One region of the Rhizobium sp. 1399 genome, then DNA from elsewhere that is predicted to be linked to it. Evidence: riboswitches for the same ligand, from Rfam matches in the RefSeq annotation. Region 1 holds a riboswitch; the other holds the start of a gene.
What was found. Region 1 has a riboswitch for cobalamin ahead of nrdH (glutaredoxin-like protein NrdH). Riboswitches for the same ligand answer to the same signal wherever they lie in the genome.
Positions count from the first base shown of each region.

Region 2: linked by a shared signal. The riboswitch ahead of J2X71_RS27595 (ABC transporter substrate-binding protein) and the one ahead of nrdH (glutaredoxin-like protein NrdH) in region 1 are both predicted to bind cobalamin.

Region 1 is NZ_JAVDSU010000005.1:391,918-396,950, reverse strand. It holds gene metE (5-methyltetrahydropteroyltriglutamate--homocysteine S-methyltransferase) at 1-2,159, shown strand, start outside; cobalamin riboswitch at 2,336-2,564, shown strand; gene nrdH (glutaredoxin-like protein NrdH) at 2,831-3,052, shown strand; gene nrdI (class Ib ribonucleoside-diphosphate reductase assembly flavoprotein NrdI) at 3,066-3,479, shown strand; gene nrdE (class 1b ribonucleoside-diphosphate reductase subunit alpha) at 3,458-5,033, shown strand, end outside.
Region 2 is NZ_JAVDSU010000011.1:11,252-16,284, reverse strand. It holds gene J2X71_RS27605 (ABC transporter ATP-binding protein) at 1-386, opposite strand, end outside; gene J2X71_RS27600 (FecCD family ABC transporter permease) at 383-1,408, opposite strand; gene J2X71_RS27595 (ABC transporter substrate-binding protein) at 1,420-2,445, opposite strand; cobalamin riboswitch at 2,623-2,932, opposite strand; gene J2X71_RS27590 (hypothetical protein) at 2,988-4,220, opposite strand; gene J2X71_RS27585 (NAD(P)-dependent alcohol dehydrogenase) at 4,589-5,033, shown strand, end outside.

The DNA of each region.
Region 1 (5,033 bases):
TCGACGTCATCCCCTCGAACGATTTCTCGCTTTACGACCATGTGCTCGACACGGCGGTCATGGTCGGCGCCATTCCCGCCGCCTATGGCTGGAAGGGCGGGCAAGTTTCTCTCGACACCTATTTCGCGATGGCGCGCGGCTCCACCGGCGAAGAGGCGCATGTCGATTGCGGCCATCAGCACCATCACGGGCATGGCGCGCCGGCGCTGGAAATGACGAAATGGTTCGACACGAACTACCACTACATGGTGCCGGAACTCGGCCCCGATCAGACCTTTGCCCTGACGGCGAACAAGCCACTTGATGCCTTCGTCGAGGCCAAGACACTTGGCATCCACACCCGGCCGGTCATCCTCGGTCCGGTTACCTTCCTGAAACTCGCCAAGGGAAGCGAAGAAGGTTTTGCGCCGATTGACCTGCTTGCACGCTTGTTGCCTGTTTATACAAAAGTACTGGCAGAACTTCGTGCAGCCGGTGTCGACTGGGTGCAGATCGACGAACCTTGCTTCGTGCTCGATCTTTCACAGGAAGAGCAGGCAGCATTGCAGCATACCTATCGTGCGCTGCATGAATTGGTGCCCGACCTGAAGATCATGGTCGCCACCTATTTCGGCGCGATCGGCGACAATCTGCCGACGGCGCTCTCGCTCCCGGTTGCCGGCCTGCATGTCGATCTCGTTCGCGCTCCACAGCAGATCGATGCCCTTTTCAAGGCACCCAGCGATCTGACATTTTCGCTTGGCGTCATCGACGGGCGCAATATCTGGAAGGCAGACCTTGCGGCGATCCGGGAGAGGATCGAGCCGCTTGTCCAGCACTTTGGTGCGGACCGGCTACAGATCGCGCCGTCCTGCTCGCTGCTGCACGCGCCGATCGATCTGGAACTGGAGAGCGGGCTGGATGGTGAGATGAAATCATGGCTCGCCTTCGCTGCCCAGAAGCTTGATGAGCTCGCAGCGCTCGGTGATGCCGGCAAGGCCTCCCAGGTGATTGCGGCAGCCTCGCAGGCCGTTGCATCGCGCGCCGTATCTACGCGCGTACATGATCTGAAGGTCAGACAGCGGGTTGCCGCGATCGACGAGGCGATGAAGACACGCAGCAGCGATTTTGCCGAGCGGACCGGACTGCAGGAGCGTAAGCTTCGCTTGCCGCTGTTCCCGACTACGACGATCGGCTCCTTCCCGCAGACATCAGATGTTCGAAAGTCCCGCTCCGCTTTCACCAAGGGGGCGATCAGCGAGGCGGATTATGATGCCTTCCTGAAAAAGGAAACCGAAGCAGCGATCCGCTGGCAGGAGGAGATCGGTCTCGATGTGCTCGTCCACGGTGAATTCGAGCGTAATGACATGGTGCAGTATTTCGGCGAGCAGCTTTCCGGCTTTGCCTTCACGCAACATGCCTGGGTGCAGAGCTACGGCTCGCGCTACGTTCGCCCGCCGATCATTTTCGGTGATATCTCCCGGCCGAAGCCGATGACGGTCGAGTGGTGGCGCTATGCGCAATCGCTGACGGAAAAGCCGGTCAAAGGCATGCTGACGGGACCGGTGACGATCCTCAACTGGTCCTTCGTGCGCGACGATCTTTCCCGCGCCGATGTCAGCCGGCAGATCGCGCTGGCGATCCGCGACGAGGTCGTCGATCTCGAAAAGGCGGGTGCGGCGATGATCCAGATCGACGAAGCCGCTCTTCGTGAAGGCCTGCCGCTGCGCAAGGCGGACTGGAAGACGTACCTTGATTGGGCGGTCGAAAGTTTCCGCCTGTGCTCATCAGGCGTTGCCGACGAGACGCAGATCCATACGCATATGTGCTACTCGGAGTTCAACCAGATCATCGACGCCATCGCGGCCATGGATGCCGACGTGATTTCCATCGAGACCTCGCGTTCAAAGATGGAATTGCTGGAAGCCTTCCGCAGCTACAAATATCCGAACGAGATCGGCCCCGGTGTTTATGACATCCATTCGCCGCGCGTTCCCGATGTCGGGGAAATGACCGAGCTTCTGACGCTGGCGCGCGAGCGTCTGACGGATGGACAGCTCTGGATCAATCCCGATTGCGGTTTGAAGACCCGCAAGTGGGAAGAGGTGCGCCCGGCGCTCGTCAACATGGTGGCGGCTGCTCGGCTGTTGCGTGCTGCCGCAGCAACGACACGCGCCTGAGCGCCTATTCGATTCCTGGAGAGCCGGCTATAGGCCGGCTCTCGCCTCGGCGGCCTTCTCCACAGCCTGCTGCTGTTAACCAGCCGTTATCCATGTTTTTCACAGGAATGTAGCAATTTCAAACATGCCGTAACGCGACGCACAAACCATCCGTTGACGCCAACTCCGATTCGAGTACTATATCTAGTGTTCAAGGTTCCTTCGATTCGCTAGGGATCGCAGGCTAAGACGGGAATACGGTGCGTTTTGCCATGAAGGCGAAACAAGGCCGGAGCTGCCCCCGCAACTGTAAGCGGCGAGCAACTGTCCGATTTCAGGTCACTGAGGCATGATGCTTTGGGAAGGCTGCGGGCAGGGTGCTTCGACCCGCGAGCCAGGAGACCTGCCTTGAGCGAGAAACGTCCACGGGCGGGGTGTCCGGAAGGTTGCGTGCATGTCAGGCGGATCAAATCCGCACCTGTTGCGCTGCCCCTGAACGTCCGCATGAACACTTCGGGGTTGAAGTCATGTCGAGAGCATCGAAACCGCCGCCCGCGCAGATCCTGCGAGGAATAATGCCTGGCGTGTAAAGCGCCAACTTTGTCAGATCATTCTCAAGCGTTGCCCCGGACGCCGCAAGGCGCCCGATCCTAGTTCTGCGTCCGGAATCCATTGACATCACGAGGAACATGATGAGCGTTACCGTTTACAGCAAGCCTGCCTGCGTTCAGTGCACAGCGACCTACCGCGCCCTCGACCGTCTGGGCGTAGACTATCAGATCATCGATATCTCGGAAGATGCCGACGCCCTCGATCGTGTGCGCGGCATGGGCTACATGCAGGTTCCGGTCGTCGTTGCCGGCGAGCAGCACTGGGCGGGCTTCCGCCCTGATATGATCAGCGCGCTCTCCTGATCGGAGAAGAGCGGTGGGCCTGATCGTCTATTATTCCAGCCGGTCCGAGAATACCCATCGTTTCGTCGAGAAGCTGGGACTGCGCGCGGCGCGCATTCCTCTCGGCGCTGAAGACATCCACATTCGCGAACCCTATGTGCTGATCTCGCCCACCTATTGCGGGGACGGCGGCCCCGGGATCGTAAAGGGAGCCGTGCCCAAGCAGGTGATCCGTTTCCTCAACGAGGCGGAAAACCGCACCAACATCCGCGGCGTCATTGCTGCGGGCAACAGCAATTTCGGCGAGACCTACGGGCTTGCCGGCGACGTGATCTCACAGAAGTGCCAGGTGCCGTATCTCTACAGGTTCGAGCTTTTGGGGACTGCCGAGGATGTCGCCAATGTCAAAGACGGGATGGGACGATTTTGGACACGGGAACAAATTTGACGCGGGATGCGGGCGCAAAACCGCTTCATAGTTCAGCTCAGCCCGCTGGCGAGCGGTCTTCGAAGGCCGTGGAAGTGCTGGATTATCACGCGCTGAACGCAATGCTGAACCTCTATGACGAGCAGGGCAAGATACAGCTCGACAAGGATCGCATGGCGGCCAAGCAGTATTTCCTGCAGCATGTGAACCAGAACACGGTGTTCTTCCATAACCTCAGGGAGAAGCTCGATTATCTGGTGACCGAAGGCTATTACGAGCAGGAAGTGCTCGACCAGTATTCCTTCAATTTCGTCCGCGACCTGTTCGACGAGGCCTATGCCAAGAAGTTCCGTTTCCCGACTTTCCTCGGCGCCTTCAAATATTACACCAGCTACACGCTGAAGACCTTCGACGGAAAGCGCTATCTGGAGCGCTACGAAGACCGTATCTGCATGGTGGCGCTGGCTCTTGCCCGAGGCAATGAACAGCTCGCCCGCGATCTGGTCGAGGAGATCATTACCGGCCGTTTCCAGCCGGCAACGCCGACTTTCCTCAATGCCGGCAAGAAGCAGCGCGGCGAGCTCGTCTCGTGCTTTCTGCTGCGTGTCGAAGACAATATGGAATCGATCGGCCGCTCCATCAATTCGGCGCTGCAGCTTTCCAAGCGCGGCGGTGGTGTGGCGCTATCGCTGACGAACATCCGCGAGGCTGGTGCGCCAATCAAGCAGATCGAAAACCAGTCTTCCGGCATCATCCCCGTCATGAAGCTGCTCGAAGACTCGTTCTCCTACGCCAATCAGCTCGGTGCTCGGCAGGGTGCAGGTGCCGTTTATCTCAACGCCCATCACCCTGACATCATGCGCTTCCTTGATACCAAGCGCGAAAATGCTGACGAGAAGATCCGCATCAAGACGCTGTCGCTCGGCGTCGTCGTGCCCGACATCACTTTCGAACTCGCCAAGAACAATGAGGATATGTACCTCTTCTCGCCCTATGACGTGGAGCGGGTCTATGGTGTGCCCTTCACCGAGATATCGGTGACGGAGAAGTACCGCGAGATGGTGGCGGATGCCCGTATCACAAAGAAGAAGATCAAGGCGCGCGAATTCTTCCAGGTAATTGCCGAAATTCAGTTCGAGAGCGGTTATCCCTACATCATGTTCGAAGACACGGTGAACCGGGCAAACCCGATCGCCGGCCGCATCAGCATGAGCAATCTCTGCTCCGAAATCCTGCAGGTCAGCGAAGCGAGCACCTTCAACGACGACCTTTCCTACAAGGTGATGGGCAAGGATATCTCGTGCAATCTCGGCTCGCTGAATATCGCCATGGCGATGGATTCGGCCGATTTCGGCAAGACGATCGAGACCTCGATCCGCGCGCTGACGGCCGTTTCCGACATGAGTCACATCTCCTCGGTTCCATCGATCGAGAAGGGCAATGACGACAGCCATGCAATCGGCCTCGGCCAGATGAACCTGCATGGATACCTCGCCCGCGAGCGCATCCATTACGGTTCGGAAGAGGGCGTCGATTTCACCAATATCTATTTCTACACGGTGACCTATCACGCGC
Region 2 (5,033 bases), on a different contig from region 1:
GTCATGTCGACGCGGGCGAGTGCTTCCGCAACGGCGGCATCGTCATCGGGTCCCCAGGAGGCGATGAGGCCGCGATGCGGGGTGCGGCCGAGGCGGACGATATCGCGCACGGTGAGCTGCGTGTCGGTCGTCGACTGCTGCTCGACCAAGGCGATGCGGCGGGCAAGGGCAGCGCGCGAGAGGCCGGAGACATCGTCGTCGCCGAGGCGGATGACGCCGCTTTTGACCTGCCGCAGCCGGCAGATCAGGCGTAGCAGGCTCGATTTGCCGGAACCGTTCGGCCCGAGCAGGCCGAGCACCTTGCCCTTTTCGACTGATATGCTGATGCCGTTGACGATGACGGTATTGCCGGCGGCATAGGTGACCTTGTCGACTGATATGCTCATGCGCTTCTCCGCACGCGATAGAGGATGATGGCAAAGGCCGGTGCGCCGAAGAGCGCGGTGACGACGCCGATCGGCAAGATCTGTTGGGGAATGATGATGCGCGAGACGATGTCGGCGCCGACCATGAAGATCGCTCCGCCAAGCGCAGTCGCCGGCAGCAGGCGGCCATGCGCGGGGCCGACGAGGAAGCGGGCGGCATGGGGAATGACGAGACCGACGAAGCCGATGGAACCGACCATGCTGACCACGCCTGCCGTCATCGCCGCTGTCACGCCGAGCAGGGTGAACTGCACGCGGCGCACGGCGATGCCGAGGGAGGCTGCGGCATCCGTGCCGAAGGCAAAGGCATCGAGGGCGCGCACATGGGCAAGACAGACGATCAAGCCTGTCAGCGCGACCGGCACGGAGAGATAGACATCCGGCCAGCGCACGCCGGAAAGCGAGCCGAGCAGCCAGAAAAGCACGCCGCGCGCCTGTTCGGCATTGGCCGAGGTTGTGACGATATAGGACGTCAGCGCATTGAAGAGCTGCGAGCCCGCCACGCCGCAGAGAATGATGCGCTCGCTGGTGCCACCCGCGCCCGCCGCCAGAATGCCGACCAGAAGAAAGGCGACGACGGCGCCGATGAAGGCGCCGCCGGAAATGCCGAGCACGCCATAGCCGAGGCCTAGGATCATGACGCAGACGGCGCCGGTGGAGGCGCCGGCGGAAATGCCGAGCACATAGGGTTCGGCGAGCGGATTGCGCAGCAGGGCCTGCAGCACCGTGCCGCAAAGCGCCAGCGACGCGCCGGCACTGGCCGCCACCAGCGCGCGGCTGAGGCGGTAATCCCAGACGATGCCCTGGTGGATGCGGCTGAGTTCGAATGCCGTGCCGAACAGGCGGTTGGAGACCGCCTTTGCCGTGGTGGCGAGCGGGATCGATATCTCGCCGATCGAGACGGCGAGACTGATCATGATACCGAGCAGGATGAAGGCGGCGATGGTGAGCGTGGCAAGCACCCACCATCGTCTCTGTGGCAAGGCAGCCTGGCTCACTGCGCCAGACCGGAGGCGGCGATGCCCTTTGCCAGGATTTCGATGCCGTTGATCGTGCGGATCGTCGGGTTCATCGACTGCGCGTCCATCATGATGAAGCGCTTGTTTTTGACGGCATCGAGCTCCCTTGTGACCGGATCGTTTTCCAGGAAATCCACCTTCACCTTGGGATCGTCGGCGGCATAGCGGCGGCGGTCCATGGTGGCGATGACGATGACGGCGGGATTGGCCTGAGCAATCGTTTCCCAGCCGACGAGGGGCCATTCTTCCTCAGTCGTCACGACGTTCTTCGCGCCGAGTGCCTTCAGGATGTAGGCAGGGGCGCTGTTCTTGCCGGCGATGAAGGCATCGCCTTTCACTTCCTTGCTGGAGAACCAGAAGACGACAGGCAGGTTCTTGGCTGCAGCGCCTGAAACGGAGGCGACGGCCGCGGCCTCGCGTTTCTTCAGGTCGGCGATCAGTGCATCGCCGCGGTCGTTCACGTCGAAGATTTCGGAGAGTTCGGCGATTTCCTGATAGATCAGGTCCATCGTGAACAGCTCCTTGCGCACGCCGTCTCCGCCATCGGTGTTGATCTTGGCGACGCAATCGGCCGGCGCGATATAGGTGTTGATGCCGAGATCCCCAAATTGCTTGCCGACGGAGCCTTGGGCGCCGACATGCCATTCGAATTCGGCGGCCACCAGATCGGGCTCGGCACCGACGACGGATTCGAAGCTCGGATCATTATCGGCCAGCCGTCTGATCTTGCTGTTGGCCTCGGCATATTGCGGCAGGACCGGGCCGACCCAGACGGCGGTGCCGGCGATCTTGTCGGCAAGGCCGAGCGAGAAGAGCACTTCGGTCATGCCCTGGCCGATCGAAACGATCTTGGCCGGGGCTTTTTCGAAAGTGACCTTCTGGCCGCAATTGCTGAGGGTGAGGGGATATTGGGTGGCGGCGAAGGCGGGTGCTGCAAGGCCGGCCAGGCAAAGGCTGGCGAGCCCGAGCGCAAGGGAAAAGCCTGGAATAATCTGGCGCATTGGAAACTCTCGATCGGAAGGAAAAGGGCTAGCAGACGCCGGCGCGCGCAGATGCGTGAGCAAAGCGTGGAGGGAGGGCTAGCGGCGGGTGGTCCAATCGGGACGGATCGCGTGCGGCAAGCGGCAGGAAATAAGGTCAATCATATCTGCTCCTTGTCCAGGCATCCCCGCCTGGCTGATTGGATTGCGATTGACGGCAGGTCTCCTGGCTCGCGGATGTCAGCCGGTCATCTGCCTTCCCGCGCTCGCGCGCAGTGGCATGGCCCTGAGGCCGGCGGAGATGATCGCAAGCGATCACTCCCGATATGACCAGCTCGCCGGTGATTTCCTGGAATGAACGACGAGGCATTCATTCCGGATATAACCGGCAATCCGCTTACAGTTGCGGGGGCAGCCACGGTCTTGGTCCCTATTGGGTCGTCCGCACCGTGTTCCCTATTAATCCCCTTGGAGTCTTCCTCGGGGAACCGTCACCCCGATCTATGACGCCGCCATGGGCTACGTCAAGCGTGGGGAATGCGAAGTATGGTCGGCCAACAGGCTCAGTGACTGGTGCCCGAGCCGCCGGCGGCGACCAGCGTGAAAGGCTGGCCCTCGACGGGGATCGTGCGCGTTTCCTTCAGTGTTTCGCTACTGACAAGGCGGATCAGGCTGTGGCGAGGATCGGTGATGGCGATATCATCGCCGGCCACGGCCAGCCGAGGACGCGGATCGCGCCAATGGCCGTCCTTGCTGTAGGGCTCTGTGACGGTTTCCGATCTGACGATCTCGCCCTTTACCGTATCGAGCAGATGCAGCCTGCCATCTTCTGTGAGGATATAGGCATTCTGGAACTTTGCCGGATCGAGTACAAAATCGACGCGCCGCGTCGGAAGGTCGATGATGCGGTAAGGCGCGTCCGTATTGTCAGGATCGATCAGCACCAGCTTGTCCTCCCCGTAATTGCCGAGGAAGAACTGCATGGAGCGGCCGCCGAGCAGCGTCGAGACCTTGCCCCGCGGCAGCGACACGCCATAGGCGAGCATCTCGACCGTGGGGCCTTCCGCGCCGCCCGGACGCGCAACGAGCACGCCTTCCTCACAACCGAAGGCGACGAGACGAGCAGAGGTCGCCTCGCCATGCAGGCCGGAGCAGGGCGCGACATCGCCGATCTGCCGACCATCACGATCGAGCACCCGCAGGCCAAGGCGCGGCGGCAGTTCGCCCTCCTTGACCGGCGCCTGCATGTTCGGCACCGAAACCAGCAGGTGATTACCCATCGGCACCGCGACGCCGTGATGGGCGGCGATGGTATCGACAGCCTTCGGCTCCGGCTTTTCCTGCAGCAAGCTGCTTTCTTTCAAGAGATCAAAGCGGTCGGTGCGATCGTAGAAGATCGCCACGTCATCGCCATGCGTCACCACATGACCGGGCTTCTCGCCCTTTATCGTCGTGCCGATCAGCTTCGGCGGCGCCACCTCGAGATCGCGATGCTCCCCATGATCGGAAAGGGCAATGCCGGTATCGATGGCATGAACGACATTCTCTTCGCCCTGGACGGCAAAGACCGTGCGCCCGGTGTCGCTCAGCGACAAGGCGGCATAACCTTCGAGATCGAAGCGACCGATCTGTCTACCGCTTGCAAGGTCGATGGCGTGGACGACCGGCAGGCTGTGATCAGCCACGAAAAGCCGCCAGCTTTCCTGCTGTTCCTCCTCGGCGCGGGAAGCCGATGGCAAGGCGGCGGATGTGAGCGCGGTGGCGACTGCGAAGATAGCGAAAAGGCGCCGGGACATGAAACTTCCTTTAATGTAATAACATTACATTCCCGTTGTTATAAAGTTACGTTTGCCCTGTCCAGCCCTGGCTGTCGGATTTTTGAGAAACCAGAGCGCCGTGCGTCCATTCGGACGCACGGCGCTCTAACTCTTTGAATCTACGCATCGGGCTGGCCTCGTTTGATGTTTGGCCGGCTTTTTCATCGGATGGCGGTGCGCAAGCGCTGATCCCACCGCCATATGCGCATTGATAATCGATTGCTGAGCCCGGCTCACAAGCCTATCCCGCCTGCCTCGTCTAATTCGGATAGTCCGTGGACGCTATATCCCTTCGGTGCAGCTTCTGCTGCCCGTCAGCTTTCAACAGCATTGCGAGGGATAAGCCATTGAGAACATCAGGATTTGCCGCAACCGATGCGAACACGCCGTTGCAACCTTTCTCCTTCGATCGCCGGGAATTGCGTCCCGAGGACGTGGCGATCGATATTCTCTATTGCGGTGTCTGCCATACGGACCTGCACATGTCGCGCAACGACTGGGGATTTTCGGTCTATCCCGTGGTACCCGGCCACGAGATCGTCGGGCGTGTTTCTGCCATTGGCAGCAGCGTGTCGCGCTTCAAGGTCGGCGACAATGTTGCCGTCGGCACGATCGTCGACAGCTGCATGGAGTGCCCCAACTGCCGCCGCAACGAAGAGCAGATGTGCTACAAGGGCGTCACCGTCACCTATAACGGCCAGGACCGGGTGACCGGCGAGACGACCTATGGCGGTTATTCCGATCATATCGTCGTGCGCGAGGAATTCGTGCTCAGCGTTCCCGATGGGCTGG